Regions from separate parts of the Kluyvera sp. CRP genome, predicted to be linked through region 2. Evidence: predicted binding sites of a transcription regulator. Region 2 holds the regulator's gene; the other holds the start of a gene.
What was found. Region 2 encodes LexA, which represses DNA repair genes until DNA is damaged. Its sites were predicted from a motif close to TNCTGTATGTACATACAGNA; they were not measured.
Positions count from the first base shown of each region.

Region 1: K7B04_RS15315 (DinI-like family protein) is a predicted target of LexA. The motif match lies at 4,110-4,129, and genes of this name have one in related genera.

Region 1 is NZ_CP082841.1:3,244,072-3,254,239, forward strand. Features, by position in the region: gene K7B04_RS15295 (LysR family transcriptional regulator) at 1-796, opposite strand, end outside; gene K7B04_RS15300 (cyclophilin-like fold protein) at 889-1,380, shown strand; gene K7B04_RS15305 (MFS transporter) at 1,512-2,729, shown strand; gene K7B04_RS15310 (alpha/beta hydrolase) at 2,755-3,783, shown strand; gene K7B04_RS15315 (DinI-like family protein) at 3,852-4,094, opposite strand; gene K7B04_RS15320 (thioredoxin fold domain-containing protein) at 4,223-4,783, opposite strand; gene K7B04_RS15325 (DUF2058 domain-containing protein) at 5,008-5,547, shown strand; gene K7B04_RS15330 (RluA family pseudouridine synthase) at 5,559-6,242, opposite strand; gene K7B04_RS15335 (cold shock domain-containing protein) at 6,433-6,909, shown strand; gene K7B04_RS15340 (DUF1398 family protein) at 6,976-7,371, opposite strand; gene K7B04_RS15345 (hypothetical protein) at 7,618-7,842, shown strand; gene K7B04_RS15350 (sensor domain-containing diguanylate cyclase) at 8,180-9,481, shown strand; gene K7B04_RS15355 (carbonic anhydrase) at 9,587-10,168, shown strand, end outside.
Region 2 is NZ_CP082841.1:734,519-744,686, forward strand. Features, by position in the region: gene dinF (MATE family efflux transporter DinF) at 30-1,349, opposite strand; gene lexA (transcriptional repressor LexA) at 1,418-2,026, opposite strand; gene K7B04_RS03380 (diacylglycerol kinase) at 2,126-2,494, opposite strand; gene plsB (glycerol-3-phosphate 1-O-acyltransferase PlsB) at 2,623-5,052, shown strand; gene ubiA (4-hydroxybenzoate octaprenyltransferase) at 5,133-6,005, opposite strand; gene ubiC (chorismate lyase) at 6,020-6,517, opposite strand; gene malM (maltose operon protein MalM) at 6,743-7,687, opposite strand; gene K7B04_RS03405 (maltoporin) at 7,802-9,127, opposite strand; gene malK (maltose/maltodextrin ABC transporter ATP-binding protein MalK) at 9,229-10,168, opposite strand, start outside.

The DNA of each region.
Region 1 (10,168 bases), 2.5 Mb from region 2:
ACCAGGACTCAAGTACGTGTACGAGACGACCTTCGCGAATGTGTGAGCCGAACTCTTCTTCGGGCAAAAAGGCGATGCCTAACCCAGCCAGCGCAGCGTCGACAACATGTTCCGACGTATTAAACGTCAACTGTCCATTAACCCGGACGTTCAGTTCTCCTCCTTCCCGATCGAATTCCCAAACATAAATCCCCCCGGATCGAACCATACGCAGATTAATACACTGATGCTGCGTCAGATCATGGGGCGTTTGGGGAACCGGATATCGTTCGAAATAATCGGGCGAGGCTGCCGCGGCCATACGCAGTTTCGGGCCGATTGGCATCGCTATCATGTCCTTATCGATCGTATCACCAAGCCGTACGCCCGCATCAAAACGATCTGCCACGATATCCCGGAATCCGTGGTTTGCGTCGAACTCGATGTGAATATCCGGATACTCGCGCAGCAGTGGCGTCAGTTTGGGCAGAAGGGTCGTTTTCAACACGTTCGGCCCGCATGTAATTCGGACGGTACCCGCAGGCTTGTCCCGCAGTTCGGTCAGCATGTCCAGCTCAGCCTCAATCTCGTCAATGCGATGGCCCACTGACTGCAGCAGGCGCTCCCCGGCGGCCGTCGGGGACACGCTGCGGGTTGTCCGCGTCAGCAGGCGGATTTGCATCCGTTCTTCCAGCCCGGAAATCGCCTGGCTCAGCGCTGGCTGGGTCACGCCAAGCAGCGCGGCGGCACGTGTAAAACTGCCTTCCCGCGCTACGGTGACGAAAGAGAGTAAATCGTTGAGGTTGCGTCTGGCCATGTTCGTTTCCGATCTATTTATAAATTTTGCTTATAAGGCTATTAAGAATTCATTAGCTAGTTTTGCCGCTGCCTATTGGTAACAATAATGCGATGAATAAGTCAACGCTAAACAACACGCAAAATGCTCACGGCAAAACGTCGCTATTGCTGCTGCTCTTTATCGGGCTGCTGTGCGTCACGCAGTCCGTGATCGCGGATGACAACGAACGGGTAGCTGTACAGGAGACGCTGATGAAAGTTGAGATTGTCGTGAACGGTGAGATCGCGACTGCCACCCTCTATGACTCGCCGACAGGTCGGGATTTTGCATCATTACTTCCCCTCAGTCTGACGCTGCAGGATTACGCCGATATTGAACGCATTAGCGATCTACCGCGCAGGCTTTCCACGGCACAGGCTCCGGAAGGAATGACGCCGGAAGCGGGTGATATGGCTTTCTACGCGCCCTGGGGCAACCTGGCGATTTTTGTCCAGGGTAGACCTTACGCCCGTTCTCTGATCCCGGTAGGGAAAATCGATTCAGGACTGCCCGCCCTGCAGCGCCAGGGACCGTTTAGGGTGCAGATCAGGGCCGTAGACTAAGCGGTCACGCGCTCCCAAAACCGCGTTCCCTTTAATTACCAGACTATCCCTCACATCGTCACATCGGTGTCTCTTGCAGGCCGATGGCGCAAAGGGAGGGCATCGTATTATCTACAGAAAAGAAAGGCTTAATGCGTAATCAGAAAATTGAAACCAGAAACAAAAACGAAGCAAGTGAAAAACAGCGGGCGCACTGGTGCGGCGTTTTTGCCATGACGCTGTGCGTCTTCGCCCTGATCGCCTCTGAATTTATGCCGGTCAGCCTCCTGACGCCGATGGCGCACTCCCTGAATGTTACCGAAGGCATGGCCGGACAGGGGATCGCCATTTCCGGCGCGTTTGCGGTGATGACTAGCCTGTTTATTTCCAGACTGGCAGGCACGCTTGACCGAAAAATTCTGCTGCTCGGCCTGACGAGCATGATGGCGCTTTCCGGTGCTGTCATCGCGATGGCGCCCAACTACCTGATCTATATGGCAGGTCGCGCCCTGATTGGCATCGTCGTCGGCGGGTTCTGGTCGATGTCGGCGGCGACAGCAATGCGGCTGGTACCGGTGCACCGTGTTCCGTTGGCGCTGGCTATTTTCAATAGCGGTAATGCGCTGGCAACCGTCGTGGCTGCCCCCTTGGGCAGTTGGCTGGGAGCGGTCATCGGCTGGCGGGGAGCCTTCTTCTGCCTGTTACCTGTCGCCATCCTCGCGTTTATCTGGCAACTGCTCAGCCTACCGTCCATGCCGGTTACCCGCCAGCCAACTGGGGCCAGCAATATTTTCACGCTGTTTCGCCGCCGGGTGGTGACGCTGGGCATGCTGGGTGTTGGGATTTTCTTTATGGGGCAGTTCACGCTCTTTACCTACATCCGGCCTTTCCTTGAGGCGGTCACGAAGGTCGATGCCTCAGCGGTGACCCTCATCCTGCTGGTCATCGGTATGGCCGGTTTCATCGGCACCACGCTAATTGGCCGGGTATTGAAGCGTGGATTCTACCCAACCCTGATGGCGATTCCCGTGCTGATGGCGATTGTCGCGCTAGCCCTGATCGCGTTTGGCAGCCAGGCGGCCATCGTGACGGCGTTGCTCGGACTGTGGGGGTTGATTTCAACCGCCGCGCCCGTGGGATGGTGGGCATGGGTTCCACGCACGTTTCCTCAGAATGCTGAAGCGGGCGGCGGGCTGATGGTGGCGATGGTGCAACTGTCTATTGCGCTGGGATCTACCGTGGGGGGCCTGCTGTTCGACCATCATGGCTACCAGAGCACCTTCCTGGCCAGCGCCGCGATGTTGATCATTGCAACCGTACTGATTTTTCTGACCTCACGTGCAGATGCATCTGCACGTGACCATTCATAATACTAATCCTGATAAGGAAACCATCATGAATAAATTTACGTTAGCGCTGGGGCTGTTCATCAGTGCATTTGCCACCTCTGCGGCAGATATGTCCAGAGGTGCTGACAACTTTTATAAAAGCGATAAGGTGACGCAGCAAAAAGTGACCTTTAAAAACCAGTATCAGATGAACGTGGTCGGCAATCTGTTTATCCCGAATACGATGAATCAGAACGCTAAAAACCCAGCGATTGTCGTTGGACATCCAATGGGCGCGGTCAAGGAACAAAGCGCAAACCTGTATGCGCAGAAGCTGGCGGAGCAGGGGTTTGTCACGCTGGCGATTGATCTTTCGTTCTGGGGAGAAAGCGAAGGTAAACCGGGGCACCTGATTTCACCGGAAATCTACACGGATGACTTCAGTGCGGCGGTTGATTATCTCAGTACACAGCCGTTTGTCGATCCAGAAAACATCGGCGTGCTGGGTATCTGCGGCAGCGGAAGCTTTGTTATCAGCGCCGCGAAAATAGACCCGCGGATGAAAGCCATCGCCACCGTCAGCATGTATGACATGGGAGCCGCGTTCCGTAACGGCCTTAACCATTCCCAGACGCTGGAACAACGCAAGGCGTTTATCCAGTCTGCCATTGAGCAGCGTTTTGCTGAGTTCAAAGGGGGAGATACCGCGTATATTCCGGGCACCGTGAATAAACTGGAGGCTTCCACGCCGGAAATTCAGCGCGAGTTCTTTGATTTCTATCGTACCAAACGCGGCGGCTACACTCCGCAGGGCGAGAAAGAAGAACTGACGACAAAACCAATGCTGAGCAGTATCGGTAAGTTTATGAACTTCTACCCGTTCAACGATATTGAAACCATTTCACCGCGTCCGATGCTCTTTATTACCGGCGAACGGGCCCATTCAAAAGAGTTCAGCGAGGACGCCTTCAAACGTGCCGGTCAGCCTAAAGAGCTGTATGTCGTTCCGGATGCGGGACACGTCGATTTGTATGACCGCACGGACGTGATCCCCTTCGACAAACTGGCCGACTTTTTCCGTAGCAACCTGAAATAACGCACTCGGTCAAGAACCAGGCGAGTTGAGGGAACCGATGGGTTCCCTTTTTTGCGTGTACTGCCGTCTTACTCGCTGACCAGCCAGAATTCCGCCTCATCAAACATTTCTGTGACGACTCTGCTTATCTGCTCTTTCTCATGTTTGCTGGCATCAGTGTTGATGGCGGGCAGCGTCATCATGGGTTTGACGCGGACTTCCGCGTCAGGAAATACGCTGTGCACTCTTTTGCTCAACTCTGCCAGGATTATCTCTTTCGCGCCGGGCAAACCTTCAAAATTCCGTTTGTCGTAGACGAGTTCCACAAACATGCTTTTACTCCAGTTAACTGTATATAAAAACAGTATATAAACCGTCTGCGTTAGCAGTGTCAATTTTATTTCGCAATAAAAAACCCCGGCAGGCGGGGTTTCAATCACGAGGAGTATGCCAGGGCAGGCTACAATGCTTTACCGCTGATCTTTTCCAGAATGGCGTCAGGCTTCGCGCTACCCAGAATCACCTTCGGTGGGTTATCCAGCACGATCATCGTAGGCGTTAGCTGGATGCCCAGTCGTTCAGCCAGCGCAGACTGTTTGACGACTTCATCCGAACAGCTGGCGCTGGTGTCATTATTGGGCAGAAACCCGGCCATGGCCCCTTGCAGGCTCTTTTGACGATCGTCTGAGCACCAGACGCGACCCATATCTTCAATCACGGAATCGCGAATAGAAGGGGGAGCAACGGTCAGAAACGACATGGTTAGCCCGGCATCGTTGTAACTCTTGATGTTCTTGACGACCTGAGAACAGAAAGAGCATTGGTTGTCGATGAACACCAGAACCTTGTGTTTTTCATCGGCGGCGGTGAATGTCACCGGGGTTAATTCAGGCAGAGTACGGTCGAGATCCTTTAATGCTTCTGCGGTACTGTCATCGGCGCTGGCCGGGGCATCAGCGGAAAAAACGTTAAAACTCATCGCCCAGACAACTGGCAGGGCAATCAGCGGAATCACTTTCACGGTATACCTCATTGGATAATGCTCAGGATCGTCAACGGCATCTACGGATGATGTTTTTAGCATCAACTGTAAAACGCTGTGACTGTAGCCGATCGTCACGGACGCGATCAATGTTTATTTTTTGTACAAAATGCATCGAAAGGGGAAGGCGTTCTGCAATCTGGAATCGACGCGAACATTACGGGTATAATCTTGCAAAATTTATCAATGAGTTTAGAGCGAAGATGACAAAACTGACCTTACAAGAGCAGATGCTAAAAGCGGGGCTGGTCACCAGTAAAAAAATGGCTAAGGTCCAGCGCACGGCGAAAAAGTCGCGCGTTCAGGCCCGCGAAGCGCGAGAAGCGGTAGAGGAAAACAAAAAAGCGCAGCTTGAGCGCGATAAGCAACTGAGTGAGCAGCAGAAACAGGCGACGCTGTCGAAAGAGTACAAAGCGCAGGTCAAACAGCTGATCGAGATGAACCGCATCACCGTTGCCCGAGGCGATATCAACTTTAACTTTACCGACAATAACGTGATCAAAAAGATGGCGGTGGATAAGCCGACGCAGACACAGCTGATCAACGGTCGTCTGGCCATTGCGCGGCTGGCGACTAACGCCGCGTGTGAAAGTGAATACGCCATTATTCCGGCGGTTGTGGCGGAGAAAATTGCGCAGCGTGATGCCACCAGCATCGTTCTGCACAGTGCGCTCAGTCAGGAAGTACAGGACGAAGACGATCCGTACGCTGATTTCAAAATCCCTGACGATTTGATGTGGTAACCCACTTCAGATTAGAACGGGCTGGCGCTGTGGGCGTTGATCTTCTCCTGGCTAACAGGATGAACAAAACAGAGTGCGCTGGCATGTAGCATAAGACGTGGCGTTTCTTCGGTTCCAGGCTGTTCGCGGCCACCATACAGGTCGCAACCCAGAATCGGGTAGCCCAACTGCTCGCAGTGAATGCGTAGCTGATGAGTGCGCCCGGTTTCAGGAACAAGTTGAACGCGAGTCAGTGCCAGGCGGTGGTGATAAAAACGGCTCACAACCTGATAGCGAGAACGTGCCGGTTTGCCGTTAAGGGCGGAAATGGACATCCGCGGAAAACGCGCGGGGTCTTTAGCAATTGGCGCATCAATCACCCCTTCATCCTCGCTCAGGTGCCCGCACAGTAGGGCGCTGTAGGTTTTTGTCACTGAACGCTGGCTGAACTGCTGGCAAAGGGCGGCATTGATGGCCTTATTGCGGGCGATGACCATCAGCCCGGATGTGCCGAAATCCAGGCGATGGACCAGCGTGCAGTCGGGAAATTGCTGAACCAGACGATAGTGTACGGAATCGAGGTTCTGCGGATTTTTCCCCGAGAGGCTGAGCAACCCGCTGGGCTTATTGATAATCAGCAGATGCGCGTCCTGATGGAGTATCTCTATTTGCTCATGGCAAGGTGGGGCAATAAAGGTATCGAGAATGGTAGACATCTGGCTGCACGGCTGGAGAGTGGGTGCGGATGATACCCAATTTTTCGCCAACAGGCGAATCCGACGAGGTCGCACGGTGGAAATTTATCATCCACACTTAAGCCAAAGACATAGTCTGCGCGGGCATTGTGCATTACACTGCGCGCTGCAAAAATTGAGTTGATAAACGATTAACCAGGCGGTAACGGCGATGAATGGAACAATCACAACGTGGTTTAAAGATAAAGGTTTTGGATTTATCAAAGATGAAAATGGCGACAATCGCTATTTTCATGTGATTAAGGTTGCCAACCCTGAGCTGATTAAAAAAGATGCGGCGGTAACTTTTGAACCCACGACCAATAACAAAGGGCTGTCAGCCTATGCGGTGAAGGTGATCCCGGATAGCAAGTACATCTATATCGCGGGCGAGAAGATCAAGCTGACGTCAATCAAGTCTTTCCTGGTCTACAGCGAAGAAGTTCCTGCTGAGACCCGCATTGATAAAGAAAATGCGGTGTTGTCGGTAGGGCTGCTGATGAACAGCATCAAGCCAAAATCCGACGCGAAGCCGGGTGAAATGCGTACGTTGAAAAAGCTGGCTATCACCACCTTCCAGGGCACTACGTTGATCTTCTCGGAAGATGAGATTGATATAGAAGATACGGTAAAAATGTTGAAAGTCTGATCGCGCTACGCGATAAAAGAGGGAGATAGCCTTAATGGTGAATCTCCCTTTTTTATTGGTGCTTAATTACGTAGGGCTAATGATATTTTCAGTATGTAATAGCTGATTATCTTTAGACCAGTAATAACGACTCACTTCTTCAACGTCGACGACCCATTTAAATACGCCCGCTCTGGCTAACTCGCGACAGTATTGATCGAAATGAGTGAGGCCAGTGAAATGACGCCTGGCGGCAATTTTTGTCAAACAGCTACTGCCACCTGCGCTTACCTTAATTAAGCTACGGTGACTCTTCATGGCCACATAGGAATCAGTTGTTGTTACAATTTTGACATTGCCGGTGGCGACGAAATAAATGTAATACGAGATGTTGTTTTGTTTTAACTCTGTTAAAAATTGCAGAAAATCTGACTTGCATCTGACCTGCTCAAATAAGTCGCAGAGCATTTCACTAAATTCCATTTCCGTCCTCTATATATGCCTTTTATAACATTCATGTTACTTATTATTTTGTGTGTGTTGTGATGGCGGTTAGTTTAAACCATTAATCAATTAGAAATCGAATAATTAACCACGGACATTTTAGGGGCTACGAATGAAATGGAGTAGTGTTTCAATTGTTACCAGGTGTTGCGTGGCCACGCCGATTTTGATGGCGTGTACCGGGCTATCCCCTTACACTAAGACAGAAACTAAAAGGAGAGAACAATGTTAGAAGGGTACTTTGATCTGGATGGCGCAACAGGCGCTGACGTGGTTGAAAACAGGAAGCGTTTGCTGGCCGTTCAGGCGGCGCTGGAGATAGCAAAAGCCGCGGTTTCCGCCACGACGGCCAACTCCGGGATTCGTTCACAGATGGACTTGCGTAATGTCTCTCAAGAAGTGGCGACACTGGCTGACGCTATCCAGGATGCGCTGGAGTCTGAGGCATAATACATCGATACCGCCTTCGGGCGGTTTTTAGTAATACCGATTGCTAAGTTTTATTAATATATAGTTATATATATTTTTGAGTATTTATTTCAGACTGTGTTTGATGTTATGGTATCTACATCCGTCCTGGATGATGGTTAATGCGTCTACTTGCAACGAACATTTTATAATATTGTGATGAATCGCAGGGATATAAAAGGCAAGTCAATAATTAATTATTTTTAAATTCAAGGCTTGACTAAAGGTACTATTTTTTAGGATCTCAGTAGGCTATAACATATAGAGCTGTCATGGAGGACTCGAAATGAGCCTAAGCTGTTCCAGAATAAATAGTAGAATGAGCTTTTGTCTCATTGCCGCGTGCTTACTGCTTGCGGCGATGTTTATGTTTGCCGACTATCTCACAACCTTTAATATAGCTATCGCTGATATTTATTACCTGGTCTTTTCCGGGCTGTTGTTATTACTCGATGCAATTATCTTCTTCTTCATGTTTTTCCAGTTTCTCTGCAATAGAAAACTACTCTATGTTGCCATTCTGGGGCTCGGTTTTCTGGTTGCCGATATTTATTGGGTCGAGGCGCTAACGCTTATCCAACAACTTATAGCGTTATGCATCCCTTTGAAATCGATTACCAATGATTTAGCTATTTTCTATCTGTTCCGCCAGCTCACCATGATGTCGGCCATTCTGGTCGCACTCTTTTATGCGTTTCGCATGAATCGGAACATCGCGCCTTCACGTAAAGACGAACTATGGGTACTCGTACTGGCTGGCATCTTCCTGCTGATGGCCATTCTGGCGCATAATTTATCCAGCTATAACCCGCAGATATCACTCAACCTGATTGGTACAACATCACTTAATGGTCGTAACGCGTGGAATAGCTATTATGGTGTCGCGATCGTCGCCGCCTGGTTTATCACGCTGTTGCTGGCTATCGTCATTACGCAACTGCGAAGCCTGTTATGGGTGAGTATCGCGGTCTTCTGCGTTTCAAGCCTGTTTAGCAACCTTCTTCTGCTGAATCTCAGCGATTATAATTTCCCCGTCTGGTACCTCAGCCGCGGCATCGAAGTGGTTTGTACCTTTTTTGTGATTAATGTCCTGCTCTACGATATTTTCGTGATGCATAAAGAATCGACGATGCTGTCGAACCACGATCCGCTGACCGGCATCTATAATCGCGCCTATTTCTATAGGGAGCTACAGCTACTGCTGGCATCGCGGGAAGATATCAGTTTGATGATTTTGGATATTGATCACTTCAAACGTATCAACGACCGTTATGGGCATCCGGTGGGCGATGCGGTCATCAAAACCGTGGTGGACCTGGCGAAACGTTCCATCCGCGAATGCGATATTATTGCGCGCGTAGGTGGGGAAGAATTTGCCGTGCTGATGCGCAACGCGTCATCAGAAGTCGCCATGCAGGTGGCTGAGCGGATTCGCAGCAAGGTTGAGGAGGAGACGGCGAAACGTGCGCCTTACCGTACGCCGGAGCCCATGACCATCAGTATCGGTGTCTTTACCTCGTCAGATAAGCACTTCACCGCGGATGAATGCATCTCGTTTGCCGACAGGGCGCTGTATGCGGCCAAAAATAGCGGTCGTAACAAGGTGATGACCAGTGCTTAACATGCGCATTAGCGTGAGAAGGGGCTTTTCCTTCTGCGTTCAAGTGGTAAACTGAAAATGTGATGTTAATCATGACCTGCGTAAAAACGAAAAAGAGATACTGCTATGCAACATATCATCGAAGGGTTCCTCAACTTTCAGAAAGAAGTTTTTCCTCAACGTAAGGAACTCTTCCGCAGCCTGGCATCCAGCCAAAACCCAAAAGCGCTGTTCATCTCCTGTTCAGACAGCCGCTTAGTTCCCGAATTGGTCACGCAACAAGAGCCGGGGCAGCTGTTTGTCATCCGTAACGCCGGTAATATCGTGCCTTCTTTTGGTCCGGAACCGGGCGGGGTATCCGCGACTATTGAGTACGCGGTCGTTGCTTTGGGCGTAACGGATATTGTTATCTGCGGTCACTCTAACTGCGGCGCGATGAAAGCTATCGCCACCTGCCAGTGCCTGGAGCCGATGCCGGCTGTCTCTCACTGGCTGCGCTATTCCGATGCCGCCAAAGCGGTCGTCGAGAAGAAAACCTACGATAACGAGACTGACAAAGTTAACGCCATGGTCGAAGAAAACGTTATTGCTCAGTTGAATAATATCAAAACGCATCCGTCGGTGGCTGTGGGGCTGCGTGACCACGCGATCCGCCTGCACGGCTGGGTGTATGATATTGAAAGCGGCGAAATCCGCGCGCTGGACAAA
Region 2 (10,168 bases):
TTCACTATTCGGAATCTTTAACCATCACATCAGGAAAACCAGCTGTCATTTCGCCAGTGGCGACGCCAGATATACGCCAGCGACAGGCCGCGCAGCGCGAGGAAAACGGCCAACGCCAGCCACAGCCCATGGTTGCCAAGCACCGGCAGTGCCAGCAGCGTCAGCGCAAAACCGGCGGCGGCGACCGCCATGCTGTTGCGCATCTCGGCGCCTCGCGTGGCGCCGATAAACATGCCGTCCAGCAGATAACACCAGACGCCAATCACCGGCAGCACCACCTGCCACAGCACGTAACGGTCGGCCAGTTGCTGCAGTTCGGGCAGCGAGGTAAGCAAGGCGACGATATTTTCGCCAAACACGGCGTATACCAGCGCAAAAGCCAGCGCCACCACGCCCGCCTGACGGCACGCGGCGCGCCAGATCTCAAGCAGTTTGCTGCCATCACGCGCGCCATACGCCTGGCCGGAGTGCGCCTCCACCGCATAAGCGAAGCCATCCAGCGCGTAGGCGGTGAAAGTGAGCATCGTCATCAGCACCGCGTTCACCGCCACCACTTCACCACCGAGCCGCGCGCCAAAGACGGTGACCGCGCCGAAGCACAGCTGTAACAGCAGGGAACGCAGCATAATGTCGCGGTTGAGCGCCAGCAGGCGGCGGATGTTGCCGCGCCAGGCGGTTTTCAGCATCGCCCAGGAGATGCCGCGCATCGCCATCACCTTGTGTACCATTCCCAGCCCGACCAGCAGGGTGGCGTATTCGGCAATCGCCGTAGCGAGCGCGGCGCCCTGCACGTTCATGTGCAGACCCATCACCAGCCACAGGTCGAGCACAATGTTCAGCACATTCCCCACCACGAGCAGCACCACCGGCGCGCGCGCATACTGCACGCCCAGTAGCCACCCCAGCAGGACCAGGTTCGCCAGGGAAGCAGGCGCGCTGAGCCAGCGAATGGCGAGGAAGCGACGCGCCTGCTCTAGCACCTCACCGCTGCCGCCAACGATAGACAGCGCCAGATTAATCAGCGGGGTTTTAAACACAATGATCAGCAACCCGGCGCCCAGCGCCAGCATCAACGGTTGCACCAGCGCGCGTGCCAGCGCCTGCGGGTTTTTCGCGCCAAAGGCCTGCGCCGTCAGGCCGGTTGTACTCATACGTAGAAACAGCAGCAGCATAAACAGGAAGCTGGTCGCCGTCGCCCCAATAGCGACACCGCCCAGATAGACGGGGCTGTCCAGGTGACCGATGACGGCGGTATCGACCAGACCCAGAAGAGGCACGGTAATGTTGGAGAAGATCATCGGTAGCGCAAGGCGCCACAGCGCTTTATCAGCGGAAGTGAGTAGCGACATGGGTATCAACCAGAACGAAAAAAGGCTGCGATAGCGGATGTATCGCAGCCATTAGAGAGGGGGAGTTTTTACAGCCATTCGCCGTTGCGGATAACGCCAACGGCCAGCCCTTCAATGGAGAAATTCTGCTGACGCAGATCCACCACGATCGGCTTAAATTCGCTGTTTTCTGGCAGCAGTTCGACGACGTTACCCTGTTTTTTCAGGCGTTTGACCGTGACTTCTTCGTCGATGCGCGCGACAACGACCTGGCCGTTACGTACGTCCTGAGTCTTATGCACCGCGAGCAGGTCGCCGTCCATAATCCCGATATCTTTCATCGACATGCCGCTAACGCGCAGCAGGAAGTCGGCGCTCGGTTTGAACAGCGACGGGTCAACCTGGTAATGGCCTTCGATATGCTGCTGCGCCAGCAGCGGTTCGCCCGCCGCGACGCGGCCCACCAGCGGCAGACCTTCTTCTTCTTCCACCAGCAGGCGGATACCGCGAGAAGCGCCGGAGACAATCTCGATGACACCTTTACGCGCCAGCGCTTTCAGGTGCTCTTCAGCCGCGTTCGGGGAACGGAACCCCAAGCGCTGAGCAATTTCCGCACGCGTCGGCGGCATGCCCGTCTGGCTGATGTGATCCCGGATGAGATCAAACACCTCTTGCTGCCTGGTCGTTAACGCTTTCATTCCGCCCCCTGGGTGTATATACAGTTATGCTGTGAGTATATACAGCTAGTGTTTATTTTGAAACCATAAAACGCACGAAATCAGGCAGTTTTCACAGCTTTAGTGGAAATGCGCCCACAGCAGCGTGCCCCAGGTGATGAGCGCGACGAAAATCGCCAGCAGCACCGCCGCCGATCCCATGTCTTTTGCCCGCCCGGACAGCTCGTGGTATTCGGAGCCGATGCGGTCCACCACCGCTTCCAGTGCACTATTGAGAATTTCCACTATCATCACCAACAGGACGGAGCCGATGAGCAGCACGCGCGTAATCGCGTCGACATCCAGCCAGCAGGCGATAATAATCGCCAGCACCGACGCGACACCCTCCTGGCGGAACGCGGCTTCGTTGATCCACGCCGCGCGAAATCCTTTCCAGGAATAGCCCGCTGCTTTGATGATTCGGGTGAGCCCGGTGGTATTATTGGCCATCTCAAGAACCTTTTTTGTTATTACGTCAATGACAATGCGTGTTATGAAGCGGTAGAACAGAAATTCTGCTGACTTTCTGATATTCTTGCCGCGCATTTGCATGATTAACCAGAGGCTTTACATCGTTTATGTCCGGCTGGCCACGAATTTACTACAAATTACTGAATTTACCATTAAGCGTACTGGTAAAAAGCAAGTCTATTCCCGCAGAGCCTGCACAGGAATTAGGGCTTGATACCTCGCGTCCGATTATGTACGTCCTGCCTTATAATTCTAAGGCCGACCTGCTGACGCTGCGCGCCCAATGTCTGGCGCACGATTTACCTGACCCGCTTGAACCGCTGGAAATCGACGGCACCCTGCTGCCGCGCTACGTGTTTATCCACGGCGGCCCGCGCGTGTTCACCTACTACACGCCGAAAGAAGAGTCGATCAAGCTGTTCCACGACTACCTCGATCTGCACCGCAGCAATCCGGATCTGGATGTGCAAATGGTGCCGGTCTCCGTGATGTTCGGGCGTTCGCCTGGCCGCGAAAAAGGCGAGGAAAACCCGCCGCTGCGAATGCTCAACGGCTTCCAGAAATTCTTCGCTGTCTCCTGGCTGGGCCGCGATAGCTTCGTGCGCTTCTCGCCGTCCGTGTCGCTGCGCCGCATGGCCGACGAACACGGCACGGACAAAATCATTGCTCAGAAGCTGGCGCGCGTCGCGCGTATGCACTTTGCCCGTCAGCGTCTGGCGGCGGTTGGCCCGCGTCTGCCGGCGCGTCACGACCTGTTCAAAAAGCTGCTGGCGTCGAAAGCCATCGCCAAGGCGGTAGAAGACGAAGCGCGCAGCAAGAAAATCTCGCACGAGAAGGCGCAGCAAAACGCCATTGCGCTAATGGAAGAGATTGCGGCGAACTTCTCCTACGAGATGATTCGCCTCACCGACCGTATCCTCAGCTTTACCTGGAACCGTCTGTATCAGGGGATTAACGTCCATAACGCCGAGCGCGTACGCCAGCTGGCGCACGACGGCCATGAAATCGTCTACGTGCCCTGCCACCGTAGCCATATGGACTACCTGTTGCTCTCTTACGTGCTCTATCACCAGGGGCTGGTGCCGCCGCATATTGCTGCCGGTATCAACCTGAACTTCTGGCCGGCTGGCCCGATTTTCCGCCGCCTGGGCGCGTTCTTTATCCGCCGTACCTTTAAGGGCAACAAGCTGTACTCCACGGTGTTCCGCGAATACCTCGGCGAGCTGTTCAGCCGCGGCTACTCCGTTGAATACTTCGTGGAAGGCGGGCGTTCCCGTACCGGCCGCCTGCTGGATCCGAAAACCGGCACCCTGTCGATGACCATTCAGGCAATGCTGCGCGGCGGTACTCGCCCGATTACGTTAGTGCCGATTTACATCGGCTACGAGCACGTGATGGAAGTGGGTACCTACGCCAAAGAGCTGCGCGGCGCGACCAAAGAGAAAGAGAGCCTGCCGCAGATGCTGCGCGGTCTGAGCAAGCTGCGTAATCTCGGCCAGGGCTACGTCAACTTCGGCGAACCCATGCCGCTGATGACCTACCTGAACCACCACGTGCCGGAGTGGCGCGAGTCGATCGACCCGATCGAAGCCGTACGCCCGGCGTGGCTGACGCCGACCGTCAATAAACTGGCGGGCGAGCTGATGGTGCGCATTAACAACGCCGGTGCCGCCAACGCCATGAACCTGTGCTGCACCGCGCTGCTGGCCTCTCGCCAGCGTTCGCTGACCCGCGAACAGCTGACGCAGCAGCTGGAATGCTACCTGGCGTTAATGCGTAATGCGCCGTACGCGCCGGATGCTACCGCGCCAAAAGCCTCCGCCAGCGAGCTTATCGACCACGCGCTGCAGATGAACAAGTTCGAAGTCGAGAAAGACACCATCGGCGACATCATCATTCTGCCGCGCGAGCAGGCGGTGCTGATGACGTACTACCGCAACAACATCGCGCACATGCTGATTATGCCGTCGCTGTTGGCCACCATCATGACTCAACATCGCCAGATCTCCCGTGACCAGGTGTTGAGTATGATCGAAACGCTGTATCCGATGCTGAAAGCCGAGCTGTTCCTGCGCTGGACGCGTGAAGAGCTGCCGGCAGTCATTGATACGCTGATCGCCGAAATGGCGCGTCAGGCGCTGATTACCGAGCAGAACGGCGAGCTGCGCATCAACGCGTCACACTCCCGCACGCTTCAACTGCTGGCGGCCGGGGCGCGCGAGACACTGCAACGCTACGCGATCACCTTCTGGCTGCTGAGCGGCAACCCGTCGATGAACCGCAGTACGCTGGAGAAAGAGAGCCGTACGCTGGCGCAGCGTCTGTCGGTGCTGCACGGCATCAACTCGCCGGAGTTCTTTGATAAAGCGGTGTTCTCGTCGCTGGTACTGACGCTCCGCGATGAGGGCTATATCAGCGACAGCGGCGACGCCGAGCCGGAAGAGACGATGAAGGTTTACCAGATGATGGCGGGCCTGATTACCTCGGACGTGCGCTTGACGATCGAGAGCGTGACGCAGGAAGAGGCGGCACAGTAAAAACAAAAATCCCCGGTCTGTACCGGGGATTTTTTTATTCGCTTATTGGGTGCCGGCCAGGCGACAGTTTCATGCCAAACTCAGAACTGCCAGTAGCTCATCGCCAGCCCAATAAACAGCACCAGACCCACGTAGTTATTGTTCATAAACGCCTGGAAGCACGGCCCACGCTCGCGGTGGCGGATCAGCTTCTGTTGGTAGACGAACAGCGCACCGGCGATCAGGATTGACCAGTAAAACTCCCAGTTCAGGCCGTTCAACCAGCCGATAAGCGCCATCAGCGCCAGCACGCACGCCTGCAGGATACCGATAATCAGACGGTCGTTATCGCCGAACAGAATCGCCGTGGATTTGATGCCAATCTTCACGTCATCATCACGGTCAACCATCGCATACTGGGTATCATAGGCCACCGCCCACAAAATATTCGCCAGCAGCATCAGCCAGCAGCTCAGCGGCAGTGACTCGCTGACCGCCGCGAAGGCCATCGGAATTGACCAGCCAAACGCCGCCCCCAGCACCACCTGCGGCAGGTGGGTATAACGCTTCATAAACGGGTAAACCCAGGCCAGCGCCAGCGCCGCCACCGACAACAGAATGGTCATCGTGTTGAGCGTCAGCACCAGCAGGAAAGAGAGCGCCACCAGCACGATAAACAGCGTACGGGCCTCTTTCTCCGTGACCGCGCCGCTCGGCAGCGGACGGTTGGCCGTGCGTTTCACGTGGCCGTCGAATTTACGATCCGCATAATCGTTGACCACGCAGCCTGCGGCGCGCATCAGCCAGACGCCCGCCACAAACACCGCCAGGATCCACAGCGGCGGTACGCCCGGTGAGGCGACCCACAGTGCCCACAGCGTCGGCCACAGCAGCAGCAGCGCGCCGATCGGTTTATCCGTACGCATCAGTCGATGGTAAGCCAGTAGCTTGTTCTGCTTCAGACTCCACTCCATTCTTCTTCTTCCTCTTAGTACAGCGGCGATGCCGGTAAAAACAGCTCGGTTAACAGCAGCGGTTTACCGCTCAGGCGGAGACGGGAACGACGCCCCCACAGCGCATCATGACGGCCTATCTCAATAAAGTCTCGCGTCAGCGTCGACGACGTAAACAGATAACGACCCAGCGGCGTCTGCCCCAGGTTTTGTAGCGCCAGCTCCGGCCCACAGAGGGTCGACTCTGGCACCACGGTGCGCCCGGCAAGCCACGGCTCACCGCCGACGCACAATAATATTTCTCGCAACCAATAGCGAGACTCTTCTGGCAACAGGTGTTGTTCTTCTACCAGCGCATCGCGGCTGACAAACGCCTCGTTTAAAAGCGTTACGCTAACCGGTTTCCCAAACTGCTCAAACCGTTTGGTCATCGAATCTTCCAGCATCAGCCAGTCGCGCTGAGTGGGTTCAAGCGGGGGAATGACGTCAAAATAGCGCAGCGCGCGCAGTTGCGTCAGTGCAGGGTGCGACATGCCTGTCTCTCCAATACAAAGCGTTTCGCCATTGTATCGCAGAAAGCCGCGGGAGGGGGTGCAGTAATGGTCAAATACGATCATTAGCGCAACAGCAGTGCAACAGTTTGCTTTGCGCTATATGCCGTTCATCATCGCAGCTTGAAGGATGAAGCGTATAAAAAAGGTGTGCCCGACAGGGCACACCGAAAGGCTTCGCCTAAACATCGGCGCTGCGGGGAGAACTTACCCCTTGCCTTTTACAGCGCCGATAAAGGTGGAACGAGCAGATTTAGATCCCAGGCGTTCGGCTTCATTCATCAGTTTCAGGGCTTTGTCGATATCCCCTTTCGCCACGGCCTGTTTAATCCCGTTGTTGAAGTAGCTTTCCGTATCGTCGAGCATCGGTTCAGTTTTCGCTGCCGGAGCCGCAACTGGCGCCACGACCGGGGCCGCTGCGGGTGCGCTGGCAACCGGAGCCGCCGTGTTGCCGACAGTGACCGGAGCCGGGCCGGAAGAGCCAAACAGCGGGCCAACCAGAACGCTGGAGCTGCTGTTGGTTTTCACCTTCAGCTTCACCAGACCGTCGGTGGTGTGTTTAGCGATCGGGTCAGGAATATCCGGCACCGCGTTACCGGTGCCTTTAGCGTAGGCTTTTGCCGGATCCAGCAGCGTCGTGGTTTGCTGGAGATCTTTCTCGGTGGTAAACACCAGAACATAGAGTTTTTGCTGGCCCAGCGCCGGCGTCAGGCGCATCACCCCTTCCAGACGGTCGGCGCTCATTACGCCAGGCTCCTGGTAGGTGAAGTAGCTGCTTGGGAAGAACGCAGAAGGCGTCATATTCTGGTCAAGAATCAGCACGTTCGGCGCAAATACGCTGGTTTGTTTGTTCACTTCGCTGGTCAGGGTCAGCGTCAGCTCGCCAATATTGGCGGGAACGCTGTAGGCCACAACGTTGCCGGTGATTCCCGGAACGTTCAGGCTTTGACCACCGGTGGAAATTTGGGTGGATTGAACTTTAGATTGATCGACCGGCGTCCAGGTCAGCTGCTGGAGGGCAGCGGTCGGGATGGTCGGCGCGGCGCTGGTGTTTTGCGGCACGTAGTTGACGTCAGCGAGGCTAATGCCCGGGACGCTCGCCATTAATCCAGCGGATAAGCAGAGAGCAACGAGACTTTTTTTCATTTTCATTATGATGACCTCAGAAAGCGTGGTTCTAGCGGTAGCCAGGCAATAGCGCGCTAAACCTCAAGGAACAGAGGGGCTTGCGCCCCTCGTCGGTTGTTACGTCAGGTTAGTGCTGAATTACCACCAGATTTCCATCTGGGCACCGAAGGACCACTCATCGTTGTCGCCGCGGCTGTAGGTTTTCGCGCTGGTATCTTTGTAAGCGATACCGTTGTCGTAACCCCATTTCTCATCCCACTTCGCATAGGTTGCGAATACGCGGATGGCCGGACGGGACCAGATGCTGTCGCCAGCCTGCCACTGTTGCGCCAGGGTGATTTTGTACTGGTTGTTGGTGTCGCCGGTTTTCTGCGACTTAACGTTGTCGTAGCCGACTTCCATCAGGGTGCTCATGATTGGCGTCCATTTGTACATAGGACGCACACCGACGGTCCACCACTTGGTGCCGTTGCCATCATCGCGGTCGATATTCTGGTACATACCGACGTACATCAGATCAACTTTCTCACCGAGGGAGATTGCGCCGTGATCAAGTACACGCCACATGTCGCCGTTGTTATTGATCTTGTTATCTACCGCACCGATTTCTGCGTCTTTGTCATAGTCGTTGCCGGTGAAAGAGCCCTGAGACAGACCTTTACCCTGCGTGGTCATGGCGTCAGTGGCGTACTGAACAACAAACTTGTTGTAGCCTTTCAACATGCTCTGGGTATGTTCAGCGGTGAACATCCAGCCGTCTTTGGTTGCGCCGTCAGCAAAGCTGTAACCGTCGGTTTTGTTAGCACGACCGTAGTCAACACCCAGCTCCAGCACGCCGTCCGGGTTGGTTTCCAGACCGGCTAAACGGACGTCGAATACGTCGTTCGCTGTGTCTTTGTATTTGCTGTAAATATCATTGCTGGTGAAGATGTAAGAACCACCCGCTTCCTGAGAACGGGTTGCTGCCAGAGACAGTTTACCGAAGCCCAGATCGATGTTTTCGATACCGGCACCAGGACCCGAGATATCCCAGTAGTAGAAGTCGATCATGTGAACGTCATGACGCTGATAGAAGCGCTTACCGGCCCAGATAGTGGAACCTGGCAGCCATTCGATCAGGTTTTTACCCTGGACGTTCGCTTCACGGAACGCCGGGTCGGTTGCTTCCCAGTCGTTCTGCTGTGCAACGGAGTAAGCCACGTTGGTGTCGAAGTAGAAGCTCTTATCGCCCTCTTTCCACACTTCCTGACCTAATTTAATTTCAGCATAGGTTTCACATTCGTTACCAAGACGGTATTTACTTTGTGCACCGGTTGCCTGGAAACACTGTTGTTCGCCACCGCTACCCGTCCAGCCAATGCCGGAACGCGCGTAGCCATGAAAATCTACGGCCATTGCCTGAGCAGACATAATGCCTGCTGCGACGGCAACCGCCACGGGGAGTTTGCGCAGAGTAATCATCATTCTATCTCCTGAGATCATTGCTTTTCTTTTCAACATTTCGCCCCTGTATCGCCTTATCGCTGGCGGCGTGGGGGCTGCCTGTTTGCTTTGTTATGGGACGTTTAAACGCCGAGCTCTTTATGCAGCCGACGACATGCGGTGCCATCTTCACGGAACAGATGGCAGCGCTCTGGCGGCAAGCCGATGGCGAATGTGGCTCCCTCTTCGACCAACACCACGTCGTTCTGGCGGTAAACCAGGTTTTGACGGATGGCAGGGATCTGGATATGAATTTGTGTTTCGTTGCCCAGTTGCTCGACAACATGCACCACGCCTTCCAGCGTCACATCGGCGATGTGGCTCGGCATCAGGTGTTCCGGGCGAATGCCCAGCGACATGTTGGCGCCAACCTGCACGTTGTTACTCTCGACCGGCAGCCAAATCTGCTGACGGTTCGGCAGCTCGACCTGCACCTGATCGATGGCGGTGGCAGTGACTTTCACCGGCAGGAAGTTCATCTTCGGCGAGCCGATAAAGCCCGCGACGAAACGGTCAGCCGGGTAGTGGTACAGCTCGAGAGGTTTACCGACCTGCGCCACGCGGCCGGCGTCGAGCACCACGATTTTGTCGGCCAGCGTCATCGCTTCGACCTGATCGTGGGTGACGTAAATCATCGTGCGGCCCAGACGTTTGTGCAGGCGGGAAATTTCAATACGCATCTGTACGCGCAGCGCAGCGTCGAGGTTAGAAAGGGGTTCATCGAGCAGGAATACACGCGGTTCGGCAACCAGCGTACGACCAATCGCCACGCGCTGACGCTGGCCGCCGGACAGCGCCTTCGGTTTACGTTCCAGCAGATGGGCTAACTGCAGTACTTCGGAAACCTGGGTCACGCGCTGGTTAATCACGTCTTTTTTCGCGCCAGCCAGCTTCAGGCCAAAGGACATATTTTCAGCAACGGACAGATGGGGATATAACGCGTAGGACTGGAACACCATCCCCACGCCGCGCTCGGCTGGCGGTACGTCGTTCATGCGGGTATCGCCGATCATCAGATCGCCG